DNA from 4 places in the Arthrobacter sp. TMT4-20 genome. Region 2 is predicted to be linked to each of the others. Evidence: riboswitches for the same ligand, from Rfam matches in the RefSeq annotation. Region 2 holds a riboswitch; each other region holds the start of a gene.

Region 1 (7,302 bases), on a different contig from region 2:
GGGTCGCCGCGCTGGTGCTGGTTGGCACGGCGGGGCTCAACACCCTAGTCGATTTCAAGTCCGCGGATTCCTCGACGGCCGAGGCACGCAAGAACCGGCGCAACCAGCTCCTGAAGAACGTCTCGCTGATCGGTGCAGTTCTGCTGGCATCGGTGGACACCAATGGCCGCCCGGGCCTCGCGTGGCGTGCCGAGCACTTCGCGTCCGACGCGAAGCGCAACGCCAAGGCTCTTGGGAACGACACCCGCAAGAACGCCAAAACCATTGCCAAAGACACTGAGAAGCAGCTGAAGAAGGCCAACAAGTCGGTCCGCAAGACCGCGTCCGAACTGGTGGGTTAGCAGGTCAATGACCCCCGTGGAACTGTCGCATTGGCCAGCACCCTACGCAACCTCGTCCGTCAATGCGACAGTTCAGGTGCCCGGCTCCAAGTCGCTCACCAACCGTTTCCTGATCCTCGCGGCCCTCGCTGACGGGCAGTCGAGGTTACGGGCCCCACTGATCTCCCGGGATTCCATCCTGATGGTGGAAGCTCTTCGGGCCCTTGGTGCCGAGGTGACCGAAATTGCCGGCGACGGCGCATTCGGTCCCGACCTGCTGGTGACGCCCATAGACCTCTCAGTAGGCGGTGACGCCGCCATCGACTGCGGCCTTGCCGGCACCGTGATGAGGTTTGTGCCCCCGCTCGCAGCCCTGCGGCAGGGAACTACTTCCTTCGACGGTGATCCTCACGCCCGCCAACGCCCCATGGGTGCCGTCATCTCCGCACTCCGCGGGCTCGGGGTGGACGTGGATGACGACGACGACGGGCTGTTGCCATTCACCCTCACCGGTACGGGCTCCGTCCCCGGCGGCAGACTAGTCGTCGACGCCAGTGCCTCCTCCCAGTTCGTCTCGGCGCTCCTCCTGGTCGGCGCACGCTTCACCGATGGGCTCCAGCTGGAACACGTCGGCCCACCCGTGCCCAGCCTCGACCACATCGCCATGACCGTCGACGTCCTACGGGGGGTCGGCGTCGATGTCGACGATTCAGTACCCAACCAGTGGCGAGTATCCTCCGGGCGGATCAGCGCCTTTGACTTACGGATTGAACAGGACCTCTCCAACGCAGGACCATTCCTCGCGGCAGCCCTGGTCACAGCCGGCACCGTACACATCCCGAACTGGCCCGCCGGCACTTCACAGGTTGGCGACCAGTGGCGACAGATCCTCACGCAGCTCGGAGCCGACGTCACCCTCGCCCAGGGAACATTGACCGTCACCGGCGGCTCGACCATCCGCGGCGCCAACCTCGCAGACACCAGCGAACTTGCGCCGACCGTGGCGGCGCTGTGCGCCCTGGCTGATACCCCCTCAGTCCTCACCGGAATCGCCCACCTGCGCGGCCACGAGACGGACCGGCTGAAAGCCCTCGCCACCGAGATCAACCGGCTTGGCGGTGACGTCACGGAAACCGCTGATGGGCTGTCCATCAAGCCAGCCCCCCTGCACGGCGGCGTGTTCAGGACCTACGAGGATCATCGGATGGCGACGGCCGGCGCCATCATCGGCCTGGCCGTCCCGGGGGTGGAGGTCGAGAATATCGGCACCACCGCCAAAACCATGCCCCAGTTCCCCCAGCTCTGGGCTGACCTCGCTGCTACCGGAAACCCAGCTGACGCCGGGTCCGGTCTCTGACGTGGCAACCGGAGGAAACCGCGGCGGGGCTCGGTCCTGGGACGAATCCGATATCAGGGTGCGGCCCAACAAGAAGGGCACCCGGCCCCGCACCAAGGACCGGCCAGCCTATGACGATGCCGTCACCGGGCGGATCGTCACAGTGGACCGCGGACGGTACACCGCCGTCGTCGATGAGGACGGTGACGGTGAGCGGGTAGTCATCGCGGCCCGGGCCCGCGAACTCCGTCGAACTCCGGTGGTTGCCGGTGACCTGGTCGCCCTGGTGGGCGACCTTTCCGGCGGCCCGGACGCACTGGCACGGCTGGTCCGTGTTCAGGAGCGCCGGACTTTGCTGCGCCGGAGCGCCGACGACACCGATCCGGTGGAGCGCGCCGTCGTCGCCAATGCGGACCAGCTGGTGATCGTGGTGGCCGCGGCGAACCCTGAACCTCGCACCGGTTTCATCGACCGCGCTCTGGTGGCAGCCTACGACGCCGGCATCCAGCCCATCCTCTGCGTCACCAAGGCAGACCTGAAAGACCCCACCGAGTTGCTCGACAACTACCGACACCTCGATCTTCCGGTCATCATCAGCCGAACAGCCACCGCCGATGAAGGAGTGGAGAGCACCTCGGACGACGGCCTGTCCGCCCGGCTCCTCGGTGACGCCGTCAACCAGTTGCGGTCCCATCTCGATGGGAAAGTCAGCGTGCTGCTGGGACACTCGGGCGTGGGTAAATCCACTATGGTCAACGCGCTCACCGGATCCAACCGGGCAACCGGCGGAGTGAACGCGGTGACAGGCAGGGGAAGGCACACGTCGTCGTCGGCGGTTGCCTTGAAAGCCGGAGATTCCCTGCCGGGGACCTGGATTATCGACACCCCGGGTATCCGCTCGTTCGGTCTGGCCCATGTTGACCCGGATCGAATTCTTCAGGCCTTCCCCGACCTTGAACCAGGTACAGCTGAATGCGCCAGAGGATGCCGCCATGACCGGCTAGCGGTGAAGTGCGGCCTGGACCCGTGGGTGAGCGAGGGGCGGGCAGGCGTTTCGGGCCCAGTCCGGCTGGCCTCCCTACGGCGGCTGCTCGGCTCCAGCGTCCCCGAGCCCAAGGGAAATACGCAAGAAGCTAAAGAGCTCGGCGAACAGTAGACCTGATAGGCTTAAAGCAGTTGTGGTGTTAAGCACTAATTTTCGCCTCAACGAGAACCCCGAAGCACGGGGGGATTCTCACACACAAGGAATATGAAAAAAATGGCAACAGGTACAGTCAAATGGTTCAACGCTGAAAAGGGCTTTGGATTCATTGCTCCTGATGACGGCGGCGCGGATGTATTCGCCCACTTCTCAGCAATCAACTCCAGCGGATTCCGCGCCCTCGAAGAGAACCAGAAGGTCAACTTCGAGACCACGCAGGGCCCCAAGGGACCGCAGGCCGAGAACATCACCGTTATCTAATAACCCAGATACGTAGCCCGTCCCACTGGACGGCTCCCCACAGGACACCGAAGCGGCTCACCGCTGCCGGTGTCCTGTGGCGTTTAAGGTGCCTCCTGCCCACCGTATCCGGGCAATGGATGGGCAGCTACGGAACTCTCCACCGAACCTGGCCATACAGTGGGCAGGCGGGCAAACTCCGGAAATCCTGGACCTGGTGGTGGCCCGTTGGTGCAGGGCTGGTGCCACGGGGCCGGGCACATCCCGCACTATCGCGGGGTTAGGCGATAGGTTGAAGGTATGAACCACCGCCAAAGCTATAACGATGATCTGCGCCTTGCCCACGTCATGGCCGATTCTGTAGACGACCAGACCATGTCGCGATTCAAGGCCCAGGACCTGGTGGTGGAGACCAAGCCAGACCTGACCCCGGTAACCGATGCCGATAAGGCTGCCGAAGAGTCGATTCGTGGCCAGCTCTCCCGCGCCCGCCCCCGCGACGCGGTGCTCGGCGAAGAGTTCGGAAGCAGTGGTGCCGGCTCGCGTCGCTGGATCATCGATCCCATCGACGGCACCAAAAGTTTTGTGCGGGGCGTCCCGGTCTGGGCCACCCTGATTGCGCTGATTGACGAGGGGCAACCGGTGGTCGGGTTGGTCAGCGCTCCGGCTCTGGGCAAACGCTGGTGGGCCGCCACCGGGACCGGCGCCTACATGGGCAAGTCCCTCGCGGCGGCAAGCCGGCTCAAGGTATCCAACGTGTCCCGGCTCGAGGATGCCTCGATGTCTTATTCCAGCCTCTCGGGCTGGAAGGAACGCGGGAACCTGCCGGAATTCCTGACCCTGACCGACTCGGTGTGGCGCAGCAGGGCCTACGGCGACTTCTGGTCCTACTGTCTGGTTGCGGAGGGCGCAGTCGACATCGCCTGCGAACCCGAGTTGAACCTGTATGACATGGCGGCCCTGGTGCCGATCATCACCGAGGCCGGCGGGCGCTTCACCTCGCTGGAAGGCACCGACGGACCGTTTGGCGGGAATGCTTTGGCCACCAACAGCACCCTCCACAATGACGTGCTGCAGATCCTCAACCCTGATGTTGATGACTTGCTTTAAGAAGCCGTAATAAAAAGCCTGGGGCGCCTGCCGTGCCCTAGGCTTTTTCTATTGGTCACGAGTGTCAGCGCTAAACCCCGGTTTGCTGGCCGGCAACCCTCCTCTTCGCGGCGGGGTGCCCCGGGTGACGACCAGGCCGTCCCTGACTGGGCTGGCAAGCGCGGACACCCTGCTGCGGGGTCCACCACCGTTGGAGATCCAGCATGACTATTGCAACCATCGAGCCGTTCCACCATTCCACCTCAACCGTGAATCAGTTGGCGAAGGTGGTGGGAGATGACCTGTTGGTGCCGCTGCTTGGGGGTAGCGAGGTACGCTACGTCAATCTCGACTACGCCGCGTCCGCTCCGGCGCTGGTCGAGGTCCTCGACTTCGTCAATACGGTTATCCCCTTCTACGCCAGCGTCCACCGCGGCGCCGGCTACACCTCCCAGGTTTCCACCTCGCTGTACGAAAATGCCAGGACAACAGTCCGGCGTTTTGTGGGTGGACGCAGCGACGACTTAGTGATCTTTACCCGCAACACCACCGACTCGCTGAACCTGCTGGCCGGCTGCGTGCCCTCCACGGGGGAGGTGTTGTACCTGGATGTCGAACATCATGCCAACCTGTTGCCCTGGCAGCAGCTCCCCCACCGCAGCCTCACGGCCGGCGTGACGCTCGCCGACACCCTTGAGCGGGTCCGCGCCGAGCTATCCACGGGTGGGGTCAGTCTGCTGGCGGTCACCGGGGCATCCAATGTCACCGGCGAGCTTCTACCGATCAGCGAGTTGGCTGAATTGGCGCACGCCCACGGGGCGCGAATCGTGGTGGATGCCGCCCAGCTCGCACCCCATCGTCGGATCGACATCAGCCGCGATGGTATCGACTATGTGGCATTCTCGGGTCACAAGCTATACGCGCCGTTCGGTGCTGGCGTGCTCGTGGGCCGCCCGGACTGGCTGGACGCCGGCACCCCGTACCTGCCCGGCGGTGGAGCCGTGCGGAGGGTCAAAGCCGATTCAGTCTCCTGGGCCACCGGACCGGCCCGCCATGAGGGTGGCTCGCCCAACGTGGTGGGCGCCGCTGCCCTCGCGCATGCTGCCGAGGTGCTCGCGTCGCTGGACGAGGATGCCTGGCTGACCCATGAACATGCCCTCCGGTCTGCGTTGACTTCCGGACTCGAAACGCTACCGGGGGTTACAGTGCACCAGCTTTTCCCGGACAGTGCCGACCCCATCGGGGTGGTGAACTTTTCGGTGTCCGGTTACGACGCCGGACTTGTCGCCGCGTATTTGTCTGCCGAACACGGGGTGGGCCTCCGCGATGGCAAGTTCTGCGCTCATCCCCTACTCAAACGGCTCGGGCTGCCGTCGGGTTCGTTGCGGGCCAGCGTGGGTCTGGGATCCCAGCCCGCGGACGTCGAGCGGCTGTTGAGCGGCCTCCGGTCCCTCCTGGCCGATGGTCTCACCGCAGATTATGTAGTGGACGAGGAACGCTGGGTACCGGCCGCCGAGACACGAACCTTTCCGGTGTGGGCTCCCCACACGCCGGGGACGGCGGGCGCTGCGCCGTGCTCGAGGGACTAGCCTCAGCAACTGGTGCCAGGAGGCGATTGACCGGTGCGGGATAGGCTTGGATCCCACCCATCGACAACAGGAGCGCACAGATGCCCCGCGGCGGCCCACGTCTGCACGACACCCGGCGAGTCCACCTCGCTGGCGGCTACCTGGACGGCGGTGCGCAGTACGACCGGGTCCGGCCCGGGTATCCCACCGACATTGTTGACTGGCTGATTCCCACCGGCGCGTCCGCCGCAGCCGACGTCGGCGCGGGCACCGGAATCTTCACCGCAGAACTCGTGAGGTGTGGGCTGAAGGTGACCGCCGTCGACCCCTCGGCGGACATGCTGGGGGTCCTTAGCACCAAGCTCCCCGCTGTGGTCGCTGTCGTCGGGACCGCCGAGGCCACCGGCCTGCCAGCTTCCTCGGTCAATCTGGTAACCATGGCGCAAGCCTGGCACTGGGTTGATCCGGTGGCAGCCACCACGGAGGCTGCACGGATCCTCACACCGGGCGGCCGCTTGGGACTGATCTGGAATCAGTTGGATGTTTCTCTGCCGTGGGTGCACCGGCTTAGCCGGATCATGCATGCCGGAGATGTCTACAAACCGGATCATCGGCCGGCGATTGGACGAGAGTTCGGGGCGCTTGAACAGCGATCGGCGCGGTGGGCGCAGCCGCTGGGCACCTCAGATATCGTCGACCTCGCCAAATCCAGAAGTTACTACCGTCGGGCGGGTCCAGAGATTCGGGCCAGGGTCGAGGCCAACCTCGACTGGTACCTCCACGAACATCTGGGATTCGCCGCCGATGCTCAGGTGGAGTTGCCGTACTTCACCCATTCCTGGCGGGCAGACCGCCTGTAAGAAGACCGGAACACTGTTGCTAAGGCATGCCAATGAGTTAGATTTAGGTATGCCGAAACTTTTTGTTCCGCTGGTGCTTCTTCTCGTACTGGCACTCACCGGCTGCGGTGCCAGCCCGGCCGTGCAGGCGAGGCCAGCCGACGACGACGACCGCCCGCTGGTGCTGACCACCTTCACTGTGCTCGCGGATCTGGCAGATCAGGTGGGCGGCGGGCACGTCAGGGTTGAATCCATCACCAAAATCGGCGCTGAAATCCACGGCTACGACCCGACGCCGTCGGACCTGGTCAACGCTCAGGACGCCGATCTGATTCTCGACAACGGTCTGGGCCTTGAGCGCTGGTTTGAACGCTTCCTGCTTTCGGTGGATGCCCCGCGCGTGGTCCTCTCCGACGGCGTCGAGCCGGTCGACATTCGCTCTGGCGCCTACAACGGACTGCCTAACCCCCATGCCTGGATGTCCCCCGCCGCTGCGCAGATCTACGTTGACAACATCGTGGTGGCCCTGACGGACCTGAGCCCACCGCATGCCAACGATTTTGAAGCCAACGGATCCCGTATCAAGGCCGAGCTGCAGTCCATGCTTGACGAGCTACGCGCTGCCTTCGCCGACACCTCAACCCCTGCCCTGGTCACCTGTGAGGGGGCCTTCTCCTATCTGGCGCGGGACGCGGGACTCGACGAGTCA
Region 2 (7,302 bases):
CAGACCGGATCGACTCACGGGATTGCCGGGGACCGCCGGAGTGCAGCCGGAAGACCTCGGACAGCTGGGAACCGATCGTTTTGACGGGATCGAGCGAGGCTCCGGGGTCCTGCGGTACCAGTGAGATCCGTACCCCCCGAATTTTTTCCAGGTCCTTCTCTCGCGCATCAGTGAGCGGGAGGTCTCCCAGGGAAATGGACCCCGCGGTCCGCTGCGCAGCTGCCGGGAGTAATCCGATGATCGATTTGGCCAGGGTGGATTTGCCCGAGCCTGATTCACCGACCAGTGCCACAATCTCACCGCGGCGGATGGTGAGGTCCACACCGTCGACGGCGGTCTTCGCCTCAGTTCCGCGACCATATTCGATCCGCAGTCCCTGGATGGTCAGCAGTGATTCGTCGGTCCAGCGAGGAGTTTGTGCCATTTTTACGGCGGGGTTGGGGCTGGGTCGTGCGTGGGTAACGTCCACTGGATGCTCCTGACTAGATTCTGAAGGTTTTGAGTAGCTGTCGGCCCAGGGTCGCCAGTAAAAGGACCGTCAGGACAATGACGAGGCCAGGCAGCGTGGTCAACCACCAGGCGGTCCCGAGATATTGCCGTCCTTCGGCGATCAGTAGGCCCCATTCCGGGGTGGGTGGTGGGGCGCCAAAGCCGAGGAAGCCCAACCCGGAGATGGCGAGGATTGCCGCACCCAGGTCAACCGCCAGCAACGCGAGGACGGGTCCGCTGGCATTCGGCAGGAGGTGGCGGGTAATGACTGACCAAAAAGTTCCACCGTTGAGGAATGAAGCCTCGATGAAGTCAAGATTGCGCACCCTCAACACCTCTGATCGGACCACTCGGGCGAAGGAGGCGACCGAGGCGATGCCGATGCCGACGCCCAGCGAAATTGGCCCGGGGGAGAAGGCGGTGACTATGACGAGCGAGATGAGAAAGCCGGGCACGGCCAGCAGCACGTCCACCAGCCGCATCGCTGTGGTGTCGGCGGCCCGTCCCGCGGTTGCGGCAATGATCCCGACGAGCGTGCCCACCACCAGACCGATGAGGACCGCGAGTCCCGCGGTGAGGAGGGTCTGACGCGTACCGAACACCACCCGGGTGAAGACGTCCCGGCCGAGATGATCGGTGCCGAAAATGTGGTCAGCGTCGGGTGCACGAAAGTTGTCGCCCGGCACCCCGTCGAGTGGGGAGAACGAGGTGAACAGGTCGGGAGCGAGCGCCCAGGCGGCGACGACGGTCAGGGGCGCCGCCGTCAACCAGAGGGACGGGCTACGAAGCGGTCCGCGCCGTCGTCGGGCTGACGGCACAGGAGCGGTCTCGGGCACCGCCGCCCCGAGGCCGGGACCGCCGTTCCTGCCTGGGCCTGGATCTGCAGTCAGTACTGGAGGGGGGAGATTATTGGTGGTTGGCACAGGGAAACCTTTATCGAAGGGATGTCATCAAGTAGCAAGGGCCCGCGGGGCGCCATCTCGACTGCTGGTGAGGATGCGGGGATCAAGGAGCGGATACAGGAGGTCAACTGCCAGGTTGACCACCACAAAAATCGAAGCCGTCAGGAGCACCAGTCCCTGCACCAACGGCACATCCTGGGTGGTGACTGCCGTCAGGACCACTGACCCGAGACCCGAGCGGGCGAAGACGGTTTCGGTGATCACCGACCCGGCGAAAAGCGTTCCAACCGTGATGCCCATGATTGTCAGGGCGGGACCCGCAGCGTTCTTCAGCGCGTGGCGGAAGAAGATCCAGGACCGTGAGGCACCCTTCGCCCGGAGCACATCAATGAAGGGCTGGTCATAGACGTGGTTGATGCTCTTGAGCAGCACCTGGGCCAGGGGAGCGGACACGACAGTGGCCAGTACCAGTACCGGGACGGCGAGGGACAGAAAGGAACCATCGGGGAACAACGACATGACTCCCCAGCGGATGGAGAGCAGATCGAGCAGCACAAGACCGAGCCAGAATGCTGGAATGGCCGCAAACAGGGGAGGCACGTTCACTAAAACCCGACGGATCACCGTCGAACGGGTGAGTGTCGCGGCGCCAACAAGGGAAACGGCGATGAGTACCGCAGTGATGAAGGCGGCGCCGGCCAGGGCGACGGTCGACCCGGCGACCCCACTGATCCGGTCCCACACTGACTGTCCGGAAGCCAGCGAGTACCCGAAATCACCGGAGAAGAGCCCCACCAGCTGGTTCAGGTATTGCGTCAACAACGGCTGGTCATAGCCGTACTGACTCTTCATGGCGTCGATCGCTGATTGATCGACCGCTGAGTCGGCGGTCAGGAAAATTGTTACCGGATCGCTGGGCAGAAGCTGTACGGCGAGAAAAACCGCAGTGTAGGCGAGCCACACCACCAACAGGGCCTGTCCTATCCGTTGCAAGAGATAGCGGATCATGGACGCTACCCGCCGGTTTTCCAGGCACCCTGGAATACCGGGGCGGTGCCGGACGTGAATTCAATCTGGGTCCCGCTGTGGGCACCGTAAACCTGGACCTCGTCCCAGAGCACCAGGGAGTAGGCCTTATCCACCACCAACGCATACTGTTCGTCGGCCAGCAGCTCATCGCGCTCTTCGAGTGAGGTTGCCGCACGCTCGGCCGCGAAGATAGCGTTGAGGTCTTCGTCGCTGGTGTGCGTCATGGTGTTGTTTTCCGGCTCGAAGATCGGGCCGAGACCGCCGTAGATGAACTGTCGGGTGCCGAAAAACTCCACCGCTGGGTCAGGCATTGCTGAGGCGAGAAAGGTGTTGTCGCCGGCGCGGTTGTTGAGCTTGACACCAATCTCACGCCACTGCTGTTCAATCAGCTCGAAGGCCGGTTTGATGACAACCGAATTGTTGGAACTAGTGACGGTCACCTCGAGTGCTATTCCGTCTTTGGCCCGGATGCCGTCGGCCCCGACTTTCCAGCCCGCCTCGTCGAGCAGCTGCCGTGCTTCCTCGGGCTGGTATTCGAGTTCTTCGGACAGGTCGGTGAAGCCGGGTGCCCGGTGGTTCAGGACCGAGGCAGCCAGTTCGTAGCTGTCGGACAGGACGGTGTCCTTGAGACTTTGCCGGTCAATACCAATCTGCAGGGCCCGGCGGACGTTCTCGTCGGCCAGCTTCCCGCTGCCGACCCGGACCGCGGCCATGTTCACTGTCAGGTCCACGCCCTTCGCCGGGAGAACCTGATTACCGGTCGCAGCAAGGGTTTCCTCATCCACCGGCTGGAGGCCCCTCACCAGGTCGACCTGCCCCGACTGGACCGCCCCAGCACGATGGGCGACCTCCGGCAGGTATTTGACGACGACCTTGTCGAGGTACGCGTCACCCTGGTTGTCAGCGGTTTCCGGCGCCCAGGCGTAGTCCGGGCGCTTGGCCAGTACTACTTCCTCATCAGGCTTCTCGGACTCGAAGGTGAAGGGTCCGGACCCGGATATCTGGGAGATGGCTGATTGCCCTGCCGCATCCAGCTCAAGTGTTGCGGGGGACACCAACCCGGCGGTGACCGAGGTGGTGGCCCGCAGGAAGTTCGCGTTGGGGGAGGACAGCGTCACCAGCACCTGATCAGCACCGATCACCTCGGCCGACTCGTACCCGGCGAAGTCCACATTCGGTTGAATCTGGGCCGCCTCAATCCCAAAGCCCTGGGCGTCGAGGTTCAGTTTGACTGCCTCGGCGTCTACCGGGGTGCCATCACTGAACGTCACATCGGGTCGAATGGTGAAGGTGAACTCGGTTGCGTCTGCGTTGGCGGAGAACTCGGAGGCTATCCAGGGGACAATCTCACCCTGGTCGGCGTCGTAATACGTCAGGCGGTCCAGGACGCTGTTGAGGACATTGGACTTTTCATAGAACCTCGCGGACTGGGTCTGCCAGTTATTGATGGGGGTCACCTCGGCATATACCAGGGTGCCGCCCTCGACCGGCTGTCCACTGGCCACATTTTCACCCGGAGCCGTAGTGGCGGTCGAACCGCAGGCGGTGAGCGCCACTGCCGTAAGGCCGATGAGCGCCGCTACCCGCAGGGACCGCCGGCGTGGACCGGGGTTGGGCGGTAGGACGTTGTGGTGTGAGACGGTGCGGGAAATCATGTCGATCCTCTCAGTCGTGATCGAGGTGCCCTACCCACGCACGCTGAAGCATCTGACCGCCAGGAATGGGGTCGACACCAACGGGGGATAAAACTTTCTCCATCGGTCCTGGCAGTAGCACCGGCCCCGAGGGGTGGTTGCTGCGGCTTCAACGAGCCAGGTCTCTCAGCCGCTCTGGATGGTTGTTCAGTCCGGGGGAGCGATACCCTGCGGACTACGGCGATCTAATCGCATAATGATGGGGCGATCAAGAAAGTCCTGATGTGTACGACTTCCGACGCAACATTCAGCATTGGCAGGCCGGTGCAGGTGGGTATACATTTCGGTATGAGGGAGATCAGCACGGAGTGGCGGGTGATCGATAACGTTGCGACGGCATGGTTCGACGCGCGTTCGCTGACCGTCGGGGCGGCGCTGGCCGGACGCATCCTGGAGTTGACACCCGGGGTCGGGACCGATCTGCGCAGGACCGGCGTCCGAGTGCGCCTCGACTCGGACCGCCACGCCGAGACAGTATCGGCGGCTGCGCAGGATCTTGGGCTAACGGCGAACCCTGCCGTGCTGCAGCAACTGAGCGTCGTCGTCGAATCCCCAAATCCGTCTGGGGTGAGGGCATTCTGGCAACGCGTGCTCGACTACGCGCCTGCTGACAACGGCGGTCTGGCGGATCCGTTGCGGCGCGACCCCGCGCTACGGATCCGGCAGTCGACCGAGCCGCGGCCGTTGCGAAACCGCATCCACCTGGACGTGGTGCGGCCGCCTGCGGAGGTCGAGCGGGCGGATCTTGGTCCCGCATCAGGACCGTTCGAAGTCCGTCACACCGACCCCGACGGCAACGAGGTAGACCTGGTGCCTGGCGCGGCGCTCAGCGGGGGAATCGGCACAGCCGACTGGCAGACGGTGTTCAGCGCGATGGCGTGCTACCGCACCACCTCATCGACCCAGCAGCGAGACCTGACCACCGCAGCAGCGGCCCTGGCCGATAACACGGGCTTCCCGCTGCTCATCGATTTACGCCCCGGGCTGGTGATCTTCGACAGCGGCAAGGACCAGTGGGAGGGCGCCGCCGACGGTCTCGACCCCGATTTCGCCCACCTCGCTGGGGGACTGCAGACCGTGGCACGCGAACTCGGAGCCACTGCGGACCACGGGCTGCCACGCTTCCCCCAACTCTTCTTCGACGCCGCCGACGTCGAGGCGGTTCGTGCGTTCTGGGTCGCCGCACTCGGATACACCCGCGACCAGCGGGCCGGGGTTAGCGACATCCAGGATCCGCTGCAGCTGAACCCCGTGTTGGTATTCCAGGAGATCGACGCTTCCGAAACCGAGCGCCGTCGCCAGCGCAACCGCTTACACGTCGAGCTTGACGTGCCGCCGGACCTTGCGCAGACGCGCCTCGCCACCAGCGTCGCTGCTGGTGGCAGGCTCCTTGACGAATCCGAGGATCACTGGCGGGTCGCCGACCCAGAAGGCAACGAGTTGGTGATCGTCAGTAGTTCATAATCTTCCGTCAGGCTGGCGGTACAGGGAGTTCCCGGATCCGCTGCTGAACTCTTCACACAAACGCCGATAATCTACATTATGTCAACTAACGGATATCTGGTGGTCAGAAACACGAGTCTTTCGTCATGGTCATTTTGATTCGCGCGTCAGAGACGTTGGTGTCCGGCCACTGCTCAGAGCGCACCTCAATTCCCGATGCAGTTCCCTGGCGGACACCTGCGGCGATTGATACTGCGGTCACCACATTAACCTGCTCCCCTGGGCCGATGACGTAGCCCTCAGCCGGTTCGGCCCGGTCCAGTATGGCTTGAACCTCAGGGTCCTTTGTTAGCGTCGAGCTCACGCCGAGGGTAGTGCCTGGGCCTGACTGCATCGGAATAATGTAGGCGTCCTCCACCACCATGTCCTGAGCATCCAGCAGCTTCACTTCCGTGACGGTGACCGGCTGATCTCCGTTGTTGGTGATTATCTCACCAACGAGAGTTTTCCCCTCGCTTGGCGGCACATCCACGAAGCACATTTCGTCGGTGCCCCCATCAGTGAGGACGCTGGAATATCCCGGGCTGACGGAGCAGCCCGCCCCTGCCATCAGGAGGGCAAGTGCGAGCAGGGTGGTCGCGCTGTTTCGCTTCGCATGCATTCTGTCCTCGGTTCAGCGATTCTTGCGGGGCTTCAGCAATTCCACCGACCCTGCTGGAATAATCCCAATCTCGGCCCCAAGCCCGGACGCGCCGCACTCGAAGCTAAACACTCCGAAGTCGCTTATGCAAGAGGTAGATCGACTCCGCCACGTGATCCCCAATGGCGAGCATCCCGGGCGGACCTGTGACCCCGGCGCCGTCGTAGCTCGACAGAGGGGAGCCGGCCTTAGCCGATCGTTGTGCTCGTCCCGTCGGTGCTATCCAGGACATAGACCACCTCGGCGGCGTCCGGCCACCCTTCAAGGAGGCCTTCGACATGATCGCCGCCTTCCTGGTTCGTTACCTCTGCTGTGATGTGGTCAATCATGCCGTCAAGGACTTGTACGAGCACCTGATGTGATGCGCCGTCCGGTCCAATGAAGCGGGCCCGCACCGGATATACCTGGTTGTGTGGCACAGCGCGGGGCAACCCTTCCGGGACCTTGAAGTATGCAGTGCCTGTGAACTCGTCGTCCCAGTAGACCTCCTCGGCGGCATCCAGCTGGGCGCGGAGCTCCTGAGCCCCCCTTTCCTCGCTGGCGCTGAGGATGCCCCCCACCAGTTTTCGAACTTTGCTGTCCAGCGGCCGTACCTGTTCGGACTGATCCTCGAGCATGGCCAGGAACTCCCGCCTTCTGGCTGCAGCACGATCACCAACGAATCCGGCGGCGATGAACGCTGCCGTACCGGCGGCCATCCATCGTCGCGGGTGCTGGATCCCGACCTGGCGCAGCTTGTTCTCCAGTCGCAAATCGATAGCCTCACTGGTGTCAGCGAAACGAAGCGTGGCAGCTCCTGTAACGACCCCGGCCAGAGCCCTGAGCGGTAGCCGCTTGCCGCCGATCGTAACGCCAACGTAGAGCCCCGACACTACGGCCGAGACCACCCGCATGACGCGGCGCTGCTGTCCGTCCAGCCTGGAAGGATCGACGAGCGTGACGGCGCCCATCACGGCGGTTGACGCGACACCGAAAGCGGGTGACGCCGGATCGACGAGTGAATAGCGTTTCTCATTGGTCATGGGTGGTCCTCTCGAGGCGGGTT
Region 3 (7,302 bases), on a different contig from region 2:
TCGAAACCGTCGCCTACGATCTGCCCGGGCGCTACAACAAGGACGTCCACGCCGGGCAGAAGCGCGCGATCGCGCAGGCCGCAAGCGACCTCATCCCCAAGGGAGCGGTGATCGGGCTCTGCGGCGGGACCACCAGCACGGCAATCGCCTCGGCGCTCAGCAAACGCAGCGACCTGATGGAACCGTCAAACAAGCCAACGCTTACTGTCGTCACCAACGCCATCAACATTGCAGCCCAGCTCGCTGTCCGGCCCAACTTCAAAATCATGGTCACCGGTGGCATCGTCAACCCCCGCTCCTATGAACTGGTGGGTTCTTATGCTGACGCGGTGCTGCAGCGGGTGGCCCTCGACCTGGCGTTTGTCGGAGTCAACGGGCTGGACCCGGTCGTCGGGCCCACCATCAGCGACGAGGGTGAAGCCGCGGTCAACGCAATGGTCGCCAAACGCGCCGCCAAGGCCTACGTTGTCGCGGACTCGTCGAAGATCGGTACCCGATGCTTCGCCACCATGACCGGCTACACCTTCAGCAACCTGATCACCGACTCAGGAATCACCGCCGCTCAGCGGCGGTCGTTCGAAGATCATGGGACCACCGTCATCGTCGCCCCGAAGCTGGGTGCCGACTAGCCCCAAGGATCGCCCACTAGGATGGCTGGCATGTCCACCGAGATACCCAAGGCGTCCACGACGTCGACGCCGGACGATGTCAACCGGTCGGCCCCCGTCCAACGTCGGCGGATCACCGCCGAGATAGCGATTGTGCTCGGACTTTCCCTCGGGCAATCGGCCGTCTACGCGGTGGTCAACCTGCTCGACAAGCTCAGCCAGGCGCCGCTCGCTGCGCAGACCACCCGGCTGAATCCGGTCCTGAATGACCGCCAGTACTTCGACCTCACCTACCAGCTGCTCGGCATCTTCTTCGCGCTGGTTCCGGTGTTCCTGGTGCTATTCCTCCTGACGGAACCGGGAAAGTCGGCGTTCCGCACCCTGGGATTCACTTTCAGCCGGCCACGGGTCGATTTCGGCCTGGGGTTCGGCCTGGCGATGGTCATCGGGGTCGGCACGCTCGGCGTCTATGCGGCGGGGCGTGCGCTGGGGATCACGACGGCAATCGAGCCCGCTGCGCTCGACGCCTACTGGTGGACCGTGCCCGTCCTGATTCTCTCGGCGCTGCGCCACGCAGTGGTCGAAGAGGTCATTGTGGTGGGATACCTGTTTCACCGGCTGAAGCAGCTGGGCTGGTCAATGCCGGCCATCATCATCACCAGTGCCCTGCTCCGGGGCAGCTACCACCTGTATCAGGGCTTCGGGCCGTTTATCGGCAATGTCCTGATGGGTCTGATCTTTGGATATGCCTACACCCGGACCAAACGGGTGATGCCCCTGGTCATCGCCCACGCCCTGCTCGATATCGCCGGGTTTGTAGGCTTCGCCCTCTTTGGATCGGCGATTGGTATCGGCGACTAGTCACGTGGCGACTTGCCGGCCGGTCACACGAAAGGGTGCAGTTAAATTTCCACCAGGCCGTTGGCAGTCTGGAAGGTCACGGACATGATGCCGGGAGTGCCATTGGGTGCCACCCACTGCACAACAACCTCATCGAGCGGCTCGGTCGCCGGCGTGCCCAGCCATTCAGCAATCCGGTCGGGGGACCCTGCAATGGTCAGCGAATCGAGGCGCACTGTAGCGGGTCGGGCCTGTGAGGGGTGCAGGGCCTCAGTACCGTCATCCCACCGCAACATATAGGGGACCTGGGGATCAGCGATCAGCCCCTTGATGCCAATCTGCTGCCAGGTGAGCTCCTGACCGTCAGGAAATTTGCGGTTGCCCGGGACGGCGCTACGACCGAGGCGTTCCTCGAAGGGGGCCAGATCATCCACAGCAACACACCAACCCATCCAGCCGCCGCCAGCCTCGGACCGGGCGCGAACCGCCTGGCCGAAGGGAGCTTTGTCGGAAGCCGGGTGGTTCAGCACCTCAACAACTTCGAGATATTGACCGTTCAGCATCGGGAAAATCATGTTCCTGGTGCCGAAGCGGGGATGCACACCACCCTTCACCGGGTCGACGCCGAGGGCATCGGCGATCCTCCCCGCAGTTGCTACGAGGCCGTCGGGTTCACAAGCATATGAGACATGGTCCAAGCGCATGGCCCTAGTTTGGCACTTTGTGATCTGTGTCTCGACTTAGGGGACCCTTACCGACGAAAAGGCGTCTCACGCCACCCCGGGCAGCCATCAGAACGATGATCAGCGCCGTGACCTGGAAGAAGCCACCCAGGTACACCGCATCGCCGAAGAGGAACGCCACCAGCTGGAGCACCAGGAGTTTGCTTCCGGGAAGCACCAGCAGCAGGGCCCCACCATTGATCACCCGGGGGAGAACCCGCTCAGCCGTACGGACGCGGGTCAACAGGGCCTTCTTCACCCGCATCACCAATTCGAGCACCAGCTTCAGCAGCGCAGCGGTCAGCAACGCCAGGGTGAACGTCTCGGAAATCACCGCGGGAAACAGTTGAATGAACAGACCCAGGACGACGAGGTAGACAAAAACATCGACGAGATCGATTGGGCGGATCCGCATGGCGCAAGCTTATCGGGCTGCTGGGGGCAGATCAGGGTCTTTTTTGCCACGGACGTTCAGATACACGGACGTTCACATATTTGCGTCGAAGCTGCGTTTTCGGGTTATCTAGGAACAGGTCACGAGTGCCAGCACGGAGCGGAACACCCCGCTCCACCAAGCCCCGGCTTGCTGGACGGCAACCCTCCTTCGCGGTGGGGTGCCCCGGGTGACGACCAGGCGGCGGACAGGGTGTCCGGCGCAAGCGCGGATTCCGAGGTGGGCGATACCAGTGACAACTATTCACACCGCACAACAGGACCGGGCCCAGGTGACACCTGACGGCGTCGTCCGCTCACTCGGTCTGGGCCCCTTCACCTGTGAAACCGGGGGGCACCTGCCCGAGATTACGCTCGCCTATGAAACCTGGGGCACCCTCAACGACGATGGGTCCAATGCCGTCCTGATTCAGCATGCACTGACCGGCAGCTCCCATGTTGCCCGCGGCGATTCGACCGAAGACGGTTGGTGGGACCAGCTGGTGGGCCCCGGCAAAACCATCGACACCACCAGGTATTTTGTCGTATCCATCAATATGCTCGGCGGCTGCTATGGCTCCACCGGACCTGCGTCAGCGGACCCCGACGGCGTCCCCTGGGGCTCCCGATTCCCCTACCTCACGGTCAGGGATTCGGTCCGGGCCGAGGCCCTCCTGGCTGATGCGCTCGGAATCGATCGGTGGCACTCGGTGATCGGGGGGTCGCTCGGCGGCGCGAGGGCCCTGGAGTGGGCTCTGGTGTACCCGGAGCGGGTCGAACGGTGCGCAGTCATCGCCTGCACTGCCGCAAGCTCGGCAGAGCAGATTGCCTTCGCCCAGGCGCAGCTGCAGGCTATCCGGTTGGACCCGGGATTCGCCGCGGGGGACTACTATCCGGGCACAGGCCCGGTCGCCGGGCTCGGGCTGGCCCGGCGCATCGCCCACATCACCTACCGGTCCGAGCCGGAGCTGGAGCACCGCTTCGGTCGGGCGGCACAGGGTGCAGAGACACCCTTCGGCTCGTCGGACCCGGCAGCCCGGGGCAGATTTCAGGTGGAAAGCTACCTTGACCATCAAGCCAGCAAGCTGGTGGAACGGTTCGACGCCAACAGCTATCTGGTGCTGACAGAAGCACTCATGGGGCATGATGCCGGCCGGGACCGCGGTCCCCTGCACCTGGCGTTGCGGGATGCCACCGCCGAGTTCTTCATCGCAGCGGTTGACTCGGACCGGTTGTATTTCCCCAGCCAGTCCCACACCCTGGCACAGGCCTTGCCGGGGGAGGTGCCCGTCCACACGATCGTCTCACCGATCGGCCACGACGCCTTCCTGACCGAGATCCACCAGCTCGATCAACGCCTGCGGGAAGCCTTCTACACCGATCACTAGTGAATGACCGGGGCTTAGCCGCCGACGCCGGGGGGCATCCCGGGGCCAAAGATCGGAGCGGCATCGGGCCTTTTCGCCAGCACCCCGTCGCCCGAGGACTGGCGGCGGAGCCGGCGCAGCACCCAGGGGACGAAGTACACCTTCGCCCACACCAGGTCCTCCGTCCGCGCGGCGCGCCAGCTCTGATGGGGCAGCGGCTGCGGTTCGAGCGGTGTCAGGGAATGGGGTACCGCGAGGGTTTCCAGCACCATCATGGCAATGGTGTGATGACCCAGCGGGGAAAAGTGCAACCGGTCTCCATCCCACATCTGCGGGTTCACCAGCTGCCGGAGCGCCCACATGTCTGCGATCAGGGCGTCATGCCGGGCGGCGATGATCCTCAGGTTCTCGTTGAAAATTGCCGTCTTGGACCTGAAGTTGCCCAGCACCGAATCTCTCGCGTCGGGGCCGGCGAACAGGACCACCGTCGCCTGATCCGCGCTGAGCGCCTCAACGGCACCGTCCAGCCGGGCCGCCAGCTGGTCCGGGTCGCCACCCGGCCGGATCAGGTCGTTGCCGCCGGCCGAGATGGTGATCAGGTCCGGTTTCAAGGCCAAAGCCGGTGCAACCTGCTGGTCCACGATCTGGTGCAGCAGCCGGCCACGAACGGCGAGGTTGGCATACGCGAAATCCTCCCGGCTCCTGCTGAGTTCTTCAGCGACCCGGTCGGCCCACCCCCTGTTGCCGCCCACGCTCTCGGGATTCGGGTCACCAATGCCCTCGGTGAATGAGTCACCGAGGGCAACATAGCGGGTCCACGGATGCGGGATACTGTTCGCCACGCTGCTCTCTGGCATGCTGTCGTGAGGATCGGCCGGGGTGTCGGGCGTCAGGTACAGGTTCCGGTTCATCCTTCTATCCTGTTACAGACCGATACTGAACGCGACCCTCCGCGCGTGAAAGACTAGGTCAATGACTCTTTCGGAATCACCCCACCTGCCAGCCGCCGATCACGCCACCGCGCCTGCCTGGGATCCCGTGGTCCTGTGGTCGCGCCCCGCGGCGGAACGCGAGGGTACCGCCCTGCTCGTCATGTTCCACGGACATCTTGCCAATGAGGAAGACCTCATGGGCTTAGTCGACCATCTGCCGCCCAACCTCACGGTCGCCTCCGTGCGGGCCCCCCACGCGATGGGGCCAGGGTTCACCTGGTTCCCCCTCACCCAGGACACCGGATACTCGGTGGATCTGGTGACTGACACCGTCGCCAAGGTAGCCGGCTGGCTCGACTCGGTGAAAGCCGGGCATACCAGCGTGTCCCTGCTCGGCTTCTCCATGGGAATGGCCGTCGCCACCACCCTGCTGCGTCATCGCCCCCGCGACTTCACCGCCGTCGTCGGGCTCTCAGGGTTTGTGGTGCCAGCCGAGGGCAGCCAGTTCTTCAATGACGACGACGCAGCAGCGCACCCGGTGCCGCTCTTCTGGGGGCGCGATCAGGAGGATCCGGTGATCACTCCCGACCGGATTGAATTCACTCACCGCTGGGCTGTCGCACACACGAACCTCACCAAGGTGCTGTATGCGGGCATCGCCCACAGCATCAGCATGCGTGAGCTTGCCCACGTCAAGGAATTCCTCGAGCTGACAGTTTTCGGGATTGAACCGCAGCCTAAACGCCGTTAGCGGTCTCACGGGTGATAGTGACCGAGGCGCCATTCACGGTGACCACGTCGCCTGGATGGAGCTGCGCGCCGCGGCGCTCCTCGATGGCCCCGTTGACTTTCACGAGGCCGTTATCCACCAGCTCCTTGGCCTGCGCGCCGTCCTCAGCCAGATTGGATAGCTTCAGCAGCTGACCCAGCCGGATCATGTCATCAGTAATGGGGATGGTGTGGCCGACGGTCGGGTCGCTTTCTGGGGATTGGTTCATGGCTCCATTCTGCCCGACCCTGCCGGTCTCAGCGGCATGGCTCCGAATCTCTTGATCCGTTCGACTGGTCCCAGGGCACGGGCCAGCCTGCCATAGGATCAATGGGTGTCACACCACCCCCGGCTTCCCCTGTTCCTCGGCCTGCTGCTCGCCGTCTCAGCCGGCGTGGCAATTCCCCTGCAGGGGAGAATCAACGGCGCCCTCGGCACACACCTCAACGATGGGGTTGCCGCAGCGCTAGTCAGCTTCAGCACCGGCCTCGTCCTGATGGTGATTATCACCCTCGTGCTGCCGCGGGGGCGGGCCGGTTTCCGGCAGATACTTCCCTCGGTGCGGGAGCGGCGGTTCCCGCCCATCTATCTTGCCGCTGGCACCATCGGCGCGTTCTTTGTCTTCTCCCAGTCCCTGACCATCGGTGTTCTGGGGGTGGCGCTCTTCACGGTAGCGGCAGTGATGGGCCAGACCCTCAGTGGCCTGCTCGCCGACCGTGCAGGCATCGGGCCGGCAGGGAAACGACCGCTGACCGTGATGCGATTAATTGGCACGGCGCTCGCCGTCGCTGCCGTGGTCTGGGCGGTGTCACCCCGGTTCGGTGCCACCGGCGACCTCAGCAGCTGGCTGATACCGGTGCTGCTGCCGATCCTGGCCGGATTCCTCATCAGCTTCCAACAGGCCATGAATGGCACCGCGTCGGTTCACTATGGGACCCCAATCATCGCCACCCTGATCAATTTCATCTCCGGGGCGTCGGTCCTGCTGCTCGCCTGGCTGATCAAAATTCTCGTCGCCGGGCCGGGCGCGGCCCTGCCCACCGAGTGGTGGTATTACCTCGGCGGCCCGCTGGGATGCGTCTTCATCGGGCTGGGAGCGGTGCTGGTCCGGAGCCTCGGCGTCCTGCTCACCGGTCTGGGGATGATCGCAGGCCAGCTGGTCGGTTCCCTGGCCCTCGACCTGGTCTTCCCGACCCCGGGCACCGTGGTGGAACTCGCCACCGTGGCGGGCCCCATCCTCACCCTCATCGCCATTGTGCTGACCACCTTGCCATGGCCGAGACGGGCGCTCCGGGTACGCTGATCAGCCGACCCCAGATGCCTTGACCTGGGCAGTTGATCCGGGTAGTTGACCGGAGCAGCCGATACACCCCGGCAGCCGATACGCCTCGGTAGGCTAAGGTTGTACCTTCGATTCGAGCAGGCACCCAGCCCCTGTTTTGGAACCCCTCACCGGGACCATTCACCGGAACCAGATGCTGAACCTCAGCCCTGCCGGACACCACCACGGACCGCACCCAGCGGCCTGTAGAAATGGAGAACCACCTTGGCCAAGAACCAGTCCGCACTCGACCCCATCATTTCGCTCGCGAAGCGCCGCGGGTTTGTCTTCCAGGCGGGGGAAATCTACGG
Region 4 (7,302 bases), on a different contig from region 2:
TCACCAACAACTATGAAGATTTCTTTCCTTACGCGGATCTATTTGAATTCGAAACCTATGTGGCCGATGACATGCTCTGTCTCATTATGGAGCGTCGGTCAGACGCCGTGCTAGCCGCCCTAAGGATGCAGTCCCAATATTGGGGTTGTCGTGATGGCTCGAAAACACTTGTCGCTGCGTTAGTCGATGCTGGGGCACCAAACTTCGGCACACACATTCAATCGGTGCTAACCAGAATGGCAATATCGGGCGAATATTAGATCCAGGTTTCCTGGACGAGGACGCCAGCACCGGTTTGATTGACACGCTCGCGCTCACCGTGACCTCGTCCTCCAATAGCCTTTCAGACTGTTGCAGGGACCTTTTCTTCGTTTCGCTCCGTGGGATTGCACCGGGGGCGAATTGTTGCCGTGGTGTTGCCGCTGGCGCTACCCGCGTCGGGGATCACCACGTTCGAGACCCGCCGCCGGCCGGAAAGCTACCGTCTGAGCGCTTTCCGGGCGAGTACGTTGCCGAGCAGCTGCACCGCCTGCACCAACAGGATGATCACGATCACCGCTGCCCAGGTGACCCAGGGGTTGAACTGCCGGTAACCGTATTGGATGGCGAAGTTGCCCAACCCGCCGCCGCCCACGTACCCGGCAACCGCTGACATGTCGACCAGCGCCACGAAGATGAACGTGTACCCGAGGATCAGCGGGCCGAGGGCTTCGGGGATAAGGATGGTCAGGATGATGCGGAGGCGCCCGGCCCCGACGGATCGCGCCGCCTCGATCACGCCCGGTTGGACAGTCAGGAGGTTCTGTTCAACGATGCGGCTGATCCCGAATGCGGCGGCCAGCGACAGGGTGAAGATGATGGCGCTGTTGCCGATCCCGGTTCCGGTGACCGCCCTGGCCAGGGGTTGTGCCGCGGCGAGGAAAATGATGAACGGGATGGGCCTGAAGATGTTCACGATGATATTCAGGGTGCTGAACACGGCGCTGTTGCCGAGGATACTGCCGGCTCGGGTGGTGTAAAGCCCGATGCCGAGCAGTAGTCCGCCGAGGCCGCCGAAGAACAGACTGAACCCGACAATGTAGAGGGTCTCGTAAGTGGCGACCCACAGCTCCGGGGTGAGGTCAATGAGGGAATCCATCAGCTGAGCTCCTTCACAGTGATGCGACCGGACAGCCCGGTCAGCGCAGCGTCGACCGCGCCGTCGGGCCCGGTGAGTGCGAGGGTGAGATGGCCGAATGCGCGGCCCCGAATGTCGTTGATGCCGCCGTAGATCAGTTCGAACTCGACGCCGGCGGCCGCCAACTCGAGGAAGACCGAGGCTTGCGAGGAGTCGCCGTCACGGAAGGAGAAGGTGACGATCCGGCCGGTGTGCCGCTCCTGGAGAACCGCGAGTTCGTCGGGTGAGGGGATCCCCCGGACCACGGTGGAAACGAACCGTTGGGATGAGGCCTCGCGCGGATTGGAGAAGACGTCGAACACATCACCCTGCTCCACGATCCGGCCGCTGTCCATCACCGCCACCTTCGTGGCGAGGGTCTGGATGACGTCCATTTCGTGGGTGATCACCACTATGGTGATGCCCAACTCCTCATTGACCCGCCGTAGCAGGCGCAGCACCTCATGGGTGGTCTCGGGGTCCAACGCCGACGTCGCCTCATCGGCGAGCAGGATTTTTGGCGAGGTGGCGAGTGCCCTGGCGATGCCGACGCGCTGTTTCTGGCCGCCGGACAGCTGTTCGGGGTAGTTGGAGGCCTTATCGGCCAGTCCCACAAAGTCGAGGAGTTCGGTGACGCGCGCCTGGATTTCGTCCCGGCTCTTCCCAGCGACGCGCAGGGGGTAGGCGACGTTGTTCCAGACTGTTTTGGCGTTGAACAGGTTGAACTGCTGGAAGATCATCCCGATGTCGAGACGTAGTTTGCGCAGTTGCCGGTCCGGGACGTTGGTGACCTGCTGGCCGTCGACAATGATGGTGCCGCTGCTGGCCTTTTCGAGAGCGTTGATCAGGCGGACCAGAGTGCTTTTCCCGGCCCCCGAGTAGCCGATGATCCCGTAGATCTCTCCAGCCTCGATGTCGAGGCTGACGTTGTCAATCGCGTGCACGGGAGCGTCGCCGCGGCGGCCCGGAGGGAAGCTTTTGGTAACTCCCTGCAGGGAAATGAGTGGCATGGTGTTCCTTGATAAACGGCCCTGCGGCCAGCCGGGATCGCCAGCTGGCCGCAGGGCAGGGAGGGCTGGTTAGCCTTGGGCGCGGGTGTCTTCCTCGACGGTGTCGAGGGTCGTCTGCAGCTCATCGGGGGTGACCTGAAGGAACTCGGCGGTCCCGCCCGAGGTCTCCTGGACGGCGTCCTGCACCTCCTGGTTTTCCTGGTAGATGCTGATCAGCTTCTGGTACGTCTCGTTGCCCTCTTCGCCGGCGCGGGCGGCGAACACGTTCACGTACGCGACGGCGGCAGGATCGGTCGGATCGTCCTGGGCAATGGCGTCCTCGAAGTTCAGGCCAGCGTCCTGGACAAAGTCGTTATTGATGATGGCGGCGGCGACGTCGGGCAGCGAGGTGGGGGTCAGCGACGCTTCGAGCGTGGTGACGGTGACCTTGGACGCGTCCTCATCAATGTCGTCGATCGTCGAGAAGGCGCTGCCGCCGTCGTCGAGCACCACAAGACCGGCGGACTGAAGGACCAGCAGCCCGCGGGCGAGGTTGCTCTCGTCGTTGGGGACAGCAACCGTCGATCCTTCGGGGATTTCCTCCACCGACCCGTACTGGGTTGAGTACAGGCCCAGCGGGTAGATGGCCGTGGAGCCGATCGGGGCCAGCTCCTCTCCGCTGGATACGTTGTAGCGGGCCAGGTACACCAGGTGCTGGAACTGGTTGAGGTCCAGTTCACTTTCGCTTAGCGCGGGGTTTGGCTGGGTGTATTCGGCGAAGTCGATGACCTCCAGCTCGATGCCTTCCTCGGCAGCGGCCTCGGTGAGCAGGCCCCATTCCGGGTCGCTGGCGCCGACGACGCCGAGCTTGATGCTTTCATTTCCGGAACCGGACTCGCCCGAGCCACCACATGCCACAGTGAGGGCGAGGAATGGGGCAACGGCGATAGTGAGAAGGGTGCGGGATTTCATGGGGGTTTTTCCTTTGAACGGGGTACGTCAGTGGGGTCCGGTCGGCCGATAACATTGGCCAGGCGTTACCACTGGACAGGCAGATAGGCAGATAGGCAGATAGGCAGGGGTGAAGTGCTGCGATAACTGCAGCGACATTCGGGGAGTTTCCTCGGGGTTACATGCTGGCTCGCTTCAAGATGGCGGGCGGTATCCACGACGACCCCTCGGCGGGGTCAATTCTGGATACGCCGTACTTGCCGTCCGGGGACTTGTTCCGGCGGCCGAATCTTCACCTGGAGCACCCCGCTACGGGAGAGGGTTGCTGGTCAACCGGCCAGGGCCGTTGGTTGACACTCTTGATTCTGGAGATCACGCTAAGGCAGAAAATTTGTTGGGTCAAAACCTGGCCGTTACCGGTCGTCATAAATGACTTGCGCGTACCCGTTCCGTTCATCGGTCGGGCATGCGAGGATCGCCTTCATGGATGAAGAGTCGATCACTCAGGTTCTCGAACAGTATGCTGCAGCCGTATTCGGGAAGGATGTTGATGCCCTGCTGACCCTGTATGACGACGATGTCCGGGTTTTCGACTTATGGGACGTGTGGAGCCACCAGGGTGCAGGCCCGTGGCGGGAATCAGTGGCCGGGTGGTTCGCTTCGGTGGGGGATGAGCGTGTCGGGGTGGACTTCGATGACGTTCAGACTCTGGTTACCGAGGACCTGGCAACCGTGCACGCCATCATCACCTACCGCGACATTGGGCCCGACGACGTCGAACAGGACTCCATGCAGAACCGCCTGACCTGGGTTCTGGGGCGCCGCGACGGTGACTGGAAAATTGTGCACGAGCACACGTCAGCTCCGGTCAACGGCGAGACTTTCAAGGTCAACCTGCAACGCTACTGACCAACCAGTTGGGGTTCTCCCAGGCGCATATTATCGGGTCGCGGAATGAACCACGGTTCGAGGTCCTCTGCCGACATGGGGCGGGTGTAGAAGTAGCCCTGCGCGAGGTCGCAGTCCAGCTCGGTCAGCGCGTGTAGCTGGGCTGGCATTTCAACGCCTTCGGCGACGGCGATCAGGTTCGTGGCGTGGGCGAGCTGGATGCAGGACGCGACAATCGCGTGGTCCTTGCTGTCGGTAGTGAGCCCGGCAATGAAGGAGCGGTCAATTTTCAGTTCGTCGATCGGAAAGCGCTTGAGATAGGTGAGGCTGGAATGGCCAGTACCAAAATCGTCGATTGCCAACCTGACGCCCAGGGCCTTGAGAATTTCGAGGGTCCGCAGCGCGGCAACTGGATCCGCGGTGAGCGCCGTTTCGGTGATTTCCAGGGTCAGGAGCCCCGGAGCAACACCATGGCGTTCAAGCGCTTCAGTGACCATTTCTTCGAGGCGGGGATCGCTGAGCTGGATGGCTGAGATATTGACTGACATTCGTACTGGGGGCCGTCCCGCCGCAGATCGGTGCCATGCGGCCTGTTGCGCGACGGCAGCGTTGATCACCCAGGCTCCGAGCGGCAGGATAAGCCCGGATTCTTCGGCGAAGTCGATGAAAGCTGACGGTGCCAGCAGGCCCTTATTGGGGTGATCCCAGCGCACCAGTGCCTCGAATCCGTTCATCTGGCCGCTGACGAGGTCAATCTGGGGCTGGAAGAAGAGGCATAGCTCTCCGTCCTCGATGGCACGGCGCAGTTCACCGCGGCGATTCAGCTGGCCGTCGTCGGGATCGCTGTGCATGCTGCACTCCACCTCGCAGCGGTTACGGCCCCGCTTCTTGGCCTGGTGCAGTGCCGCGGCAGCCCGACCCACCAGCCGGTCAGGGGTGTCAGTTTCGCTGGCCATCGAAACGCCAATACTGACCGTGATTTCAATGCTGGTCCCGCCAACCGCCATCGGCGCGCTCAGGGCCTCCAATAGCTCGGCGGCCACCGACTGCGCCTCCCCGGCGTCGGCGAGGTCAGCCAGTACCGCAAATTCGACACCCGACAACCGAGCGACGACTGCAGATGGGTGCACCGCGGCACGGATCCGCTGCGCGACGATACTCAGAGTCTCATCCCCAGCAGCGATCCCCAGACCGACATTGACCGTCCGGAAGAAATCCAGGTCCACGATCAATAGTCCTCGGCGCTGTTTCCTGCCGGCCCGCTTTGCAAGGCAGAGCTGAAGCTCCGCCAGAAATCCACCCCGATTGAGCAATCCGGTGAGCGAATCATGGGTCATCAAATAATCGAAGCTAACCTTTGCCTGTGCAGGATTTCTGGCCTGTTCAAGTACACAGCTTCGCACTTCGGCGAGCGCTCGTGTGTAAGAACTGCTGTGATCAGACGCCAACTCTTCATCGGTCAGGCCGGTAGGGGTTTCGTCGATTGATGAATGGCTATTGGTGCTTGGTACTGGATCGAGCATGGGGGCGATTCGCTTTCCTGGTCATTCGACCGGAGTCTAAGGTTCAGCGACCGGGATATCTCAGGCCACAGAGTATTGCCTAGAAGGGCTTCGCTATCTACCAATCCGCGATGCGGATACAGGGTAGTCGCTTGTGAGCCAGCAGGACGGAAGTAGTCAACGGGAATGGCTGAAGCCCATAGAGAGCCTGCTTTCGTTTGAAACGGATGGAAGAAATCACGGCGTGCGCCAAAGCGTCCGATTTGCCAAATAATCGTTATTCTTCACAATTTCCGATTCCTATTTCAGTGTAACCGCGCATCGAAACGAAGTCGGCTTATTTCGTTGATCCTGTGGCAATCCTGCGCGGTTCCTCGCTTCGGTCCCTTCCCAAAAGGAATACCCGGTTTCAGGAGTCCTACAATCGCCCGTTCGGGAACCCGGCTTTGCCTAACGAGTTCCGCAGGGCTTGCCCGGCCCGGTGGGCAATTCAGGCAGCGGTGGGCAACTTTTTCCTCACCGATCTCCGGGTGGACCCCCTCTGACCGGATTGCTCACCGCGGCTAGACCATCCACGCCGCCACTCGCGCGGCGGAAGAGGAGGGAGCCTACTTTGCGCCGGAAACCAGTGTTAGGCCGTCGCCTCCTTCGCCGCTGCCTTCGCCGCACGCTTGGTTTCACGCACCTTCGTGAGGGATTCGGGGTCCACGATGTCGGCGACTGAGCGGTAACTGCCCTCCTCGCCGTACGCGCCCGCGCTCTCACGCCAGCCGTCGCCGTCGTACCCGTATTGCTTGCCCAACAGTGCAAGGAAGATTCGGGCCTTCTGTTCCCCAAAACCGGGCAGTGCCTTGAGCCGCTTGTAGACCTCGGCACCGTCGGGGTTGCCCCTCCTCCAGATTTGGGACGCGTCGCCATCCCAGTCGTCGAGCAAAGTGGCGCACAGCGTCTGGATTCGCGCGGCCATGTTCCCCGGGTAGCGGTGCACGGCGGGCGGCGTGCGGCAGAGTTCAACGAATTCGTCGGGATCCTTGTGGGCGATCGTCTCCGCGTTGAACGCGCCCAGCCGGTCCTTGATCTTGGCCGGGCCAGCGAAAGCCGTTTCCATCGCCACCTGCTGGTCCAGCAGCATCCCGATCAGCAGGGCTAGAGGCTCCTCGGAGAGCAACCTGTCGGCGGCGGGATCGTCGGTGATATTCAGGTGCGCAGTCATAGCCCCGAGTTTAACGCGAGAACCCCCGGCAGGAGTAGCTCCTGCCGGGGGTTCACTAACGCGAAACGCTAGTTCAGCGTTGAGGTGTCGATGACGAAGCGGTAGCGGACGTCCGAGGCGAGGACGCGCTCGTAGGCTTCGTTGATCTTGTCTGCGGAGATGACCTCTACCTCGGCGCCCAGGTGGTGCTCGGCGCAGAAGTCGAGCATTTCCTGGGTTTCCCGGATGCCACCGATCAGGGAGCCGGCGAACGAACGGCGGCCACCGATCAGGGCGAATGCGTTGACGGGCAGCGGCTCGGCCGGCGCTCCAACGTTGACGAGCGCGCCGTCGAGAGCCAGCAGACCCAGGTAGTCACTGATGGGGAGGGTGGCGCTCACCGTGTTGATGATCAGGTCGAAGGAGCCGGCGAGGTCGGAGAAGGTGTTCTCGTCACTGGTGGCGTAGTAGTGCTTGGCCCCTAGACGTAGCCCGTCTTCCTGCTTCTTCAGTGACTGCGAAAGCACCGTTACCTCGGCGCCCATCGCTGCGGCCAGCTTCACGGCCATGTGGCCGAGTCCGCCCAGGCCTACGATTGCAACCTTCTTGCCTGGTCCGGCGCCC

What was found. Region 2 has a riboswitch for S-adenosylmethionine ahead of ACX80Z_RS03270 (ABC transporter substrate-binding protein). Riboswitches for the same ligand answer to the same signal wherever they lie in the genome.
Region 1: another riboswitch for S-adenosylmethionine. It lies ahead of ACX80Z_RS01075 (aminotransferase class V-fold PLP-dependent enzyme); the one in region 2 lies ahead of ACX80Z_RS03270 (ABC transporter substrate-binding protein).
Region 3: another riboswitch for S-adenosylmethionine. It lies ahead of metX (homoserine O-acetyltransferase MetX); the one in region 2 lies ahead of ACX80Z_RS03270 (ABC transporter substrate-binding protein).
Region 4: another riboswitch for S-adenosylmethionine. It lies ahead of ACX80Z_RS12025 (MetQ/NlpA family ABC transporter substrate-binding protein); the one in region 2 lies ahead of ACX80Z_RS03270 (ABC transporter substrate-binding protein).

The regions. Positions count from the first base shown of each region.
Region 1 is NZ_JBTNDW010000001.1:229,701-237,002, forward strand. It holds gene ACX80Z_RS01050 (DoxX family protein) at 1-341, shown strand, start outside; gene aroA (3-phosphoshikimate 1-carboxyvinyltransferase) at 349-1,677, shown strand; gene rsgA (ribosome small subunit-dependent GTPase A) at 1,679-2,812, shown strand; gene ACX80Z_RS01065 (cold-shock protein) at 2,915-3,118, shown strand; gene hisN (histidinol-phosphatase) at 3,398-4,207, shown strand; SAM riboswitch class IV at 4,261-4,374, shown strand; gene ACX80Z_RS01075 (aminotransferase class V-fold PLP-dependent enzyme) at 4,411-5,775, shown strand; gene ACX80Z_RS01080 (class I SAM-dependent methyltransferase) at 5,856-6,614, shown strand; gene ACX80Z_RS01085 (metal ABC transporter substrate-binding protein) at 6,664-7,302, shown strand, end outside.
Region 2 is NZ_JBTNDW010000002.1:40,110-47,411, forward strand. It holds gene ACX80Z_RS03255 (dipeptide ABC transporter ATP-binding protein) at 1-469, opposite strand, end outside; gene ACX80Z_RS03260 (ABC transporter permease) at 483-1,256, opposite strand; gene ACX80Z_RS03265 (ABC transporter permease) at 1,440-2,399, opposite strand; gene ACX80Z_RS03270 (ABC transporter substrate-binding protein) at 2,405-4,075, opposite strand; SAM riboswitch class I at 4,172-4,260, opposite strand; gene ACX80Z_RS03275 (VOC family protein) at 4,403-5,578, shown strand; gene ACX80Z_RS03280 (hypothetical protein) at 5,682-6,218, opposite strand; gene ACX80Z_RS03285 (hypothetical protein) at 6,446-7,279, opposite strand.
Region 3 is NZ_JBTNDW010000009.1:155,054-162,355, reverse strand. It holds gene ACX80Z_RS10750 (DeoR/GlpR family DNA-binding transcription regulator) at 1-629, shown strand, start outside; gene ACX80Z_RS10745 (CPBP family intramembrane glutamic endopeptidase) at 660-1,469, shown strand; gene ACX80Z_RS10740 (VOC family protein) at 1,511-2,152, opposite strand; gene ACX80Z_RS10735 (hypothetical protein) at 2,157-2,585, opposite strand; SAM riboswitch class IV at 2,703-2,838, shown strand; gene metX (homoserine O-acetyltransferase MetX) at 2,857-3,990, shown strand; gene ACX80Z_RS10725 (SGNH/GDSL hydrolase family protein) at 4,005-4,826, opposite strand; gene ACX80Z_RS10720 (alpha/beta hydrolase) at 4,942-5,652, shown strand; gene ACX80Z_RS10715 (RNA-binding S4 domain-containing protein) at 5,639-5,899, opposite strand; gene ACX80Z_RS10710 (DMT family transporter) at 6,005-6,973, shown strand; gene ACX80Z_RS10705 (glycine--tRNA ligase) at 7,217-7,302, shown strand, end outside.
Region 4 is NZ_JBTNDW010000011.1:94,894-102,195, reverse strand. It holds gene ACX80Z_RS12040 (hypothetical protein) at 1-16, shown strand, start outside; gene ACX80Z_RS12035 (methionine ABC transporter permease) at 479-1,138, opposite strand; gene ACX80Z_RS12030 (methionine ABC transporter ATP-binding protein) at 1,138-2,166, opposite strand; gene ACX80Z_RS12025 (MetQ/NlpA family ABC transporter substrate-binding protein) at 2,236-3,117, opposite strand; SAM riboswitch class IV at 3,345-3,461, opposite strand; gene ACX80Z_RS12020 (YybH family protein) at 3,580-4,005, shown strand; gene ACX80Z_RS12015 (putative bifunctional diguanylate cyclase/phosphodiesterase) at 3,999-5,321, opposite strand; gene ACX80Z_RS12010 (HhH-GPD-type base excision DNA repair protein) at 6,118-6,699, opposite strand; gene ACX80Z_RS12005 (NAD(P)-dependent alcohol dehydrogenase) at 6,768-7,302, opposite strand, start outside.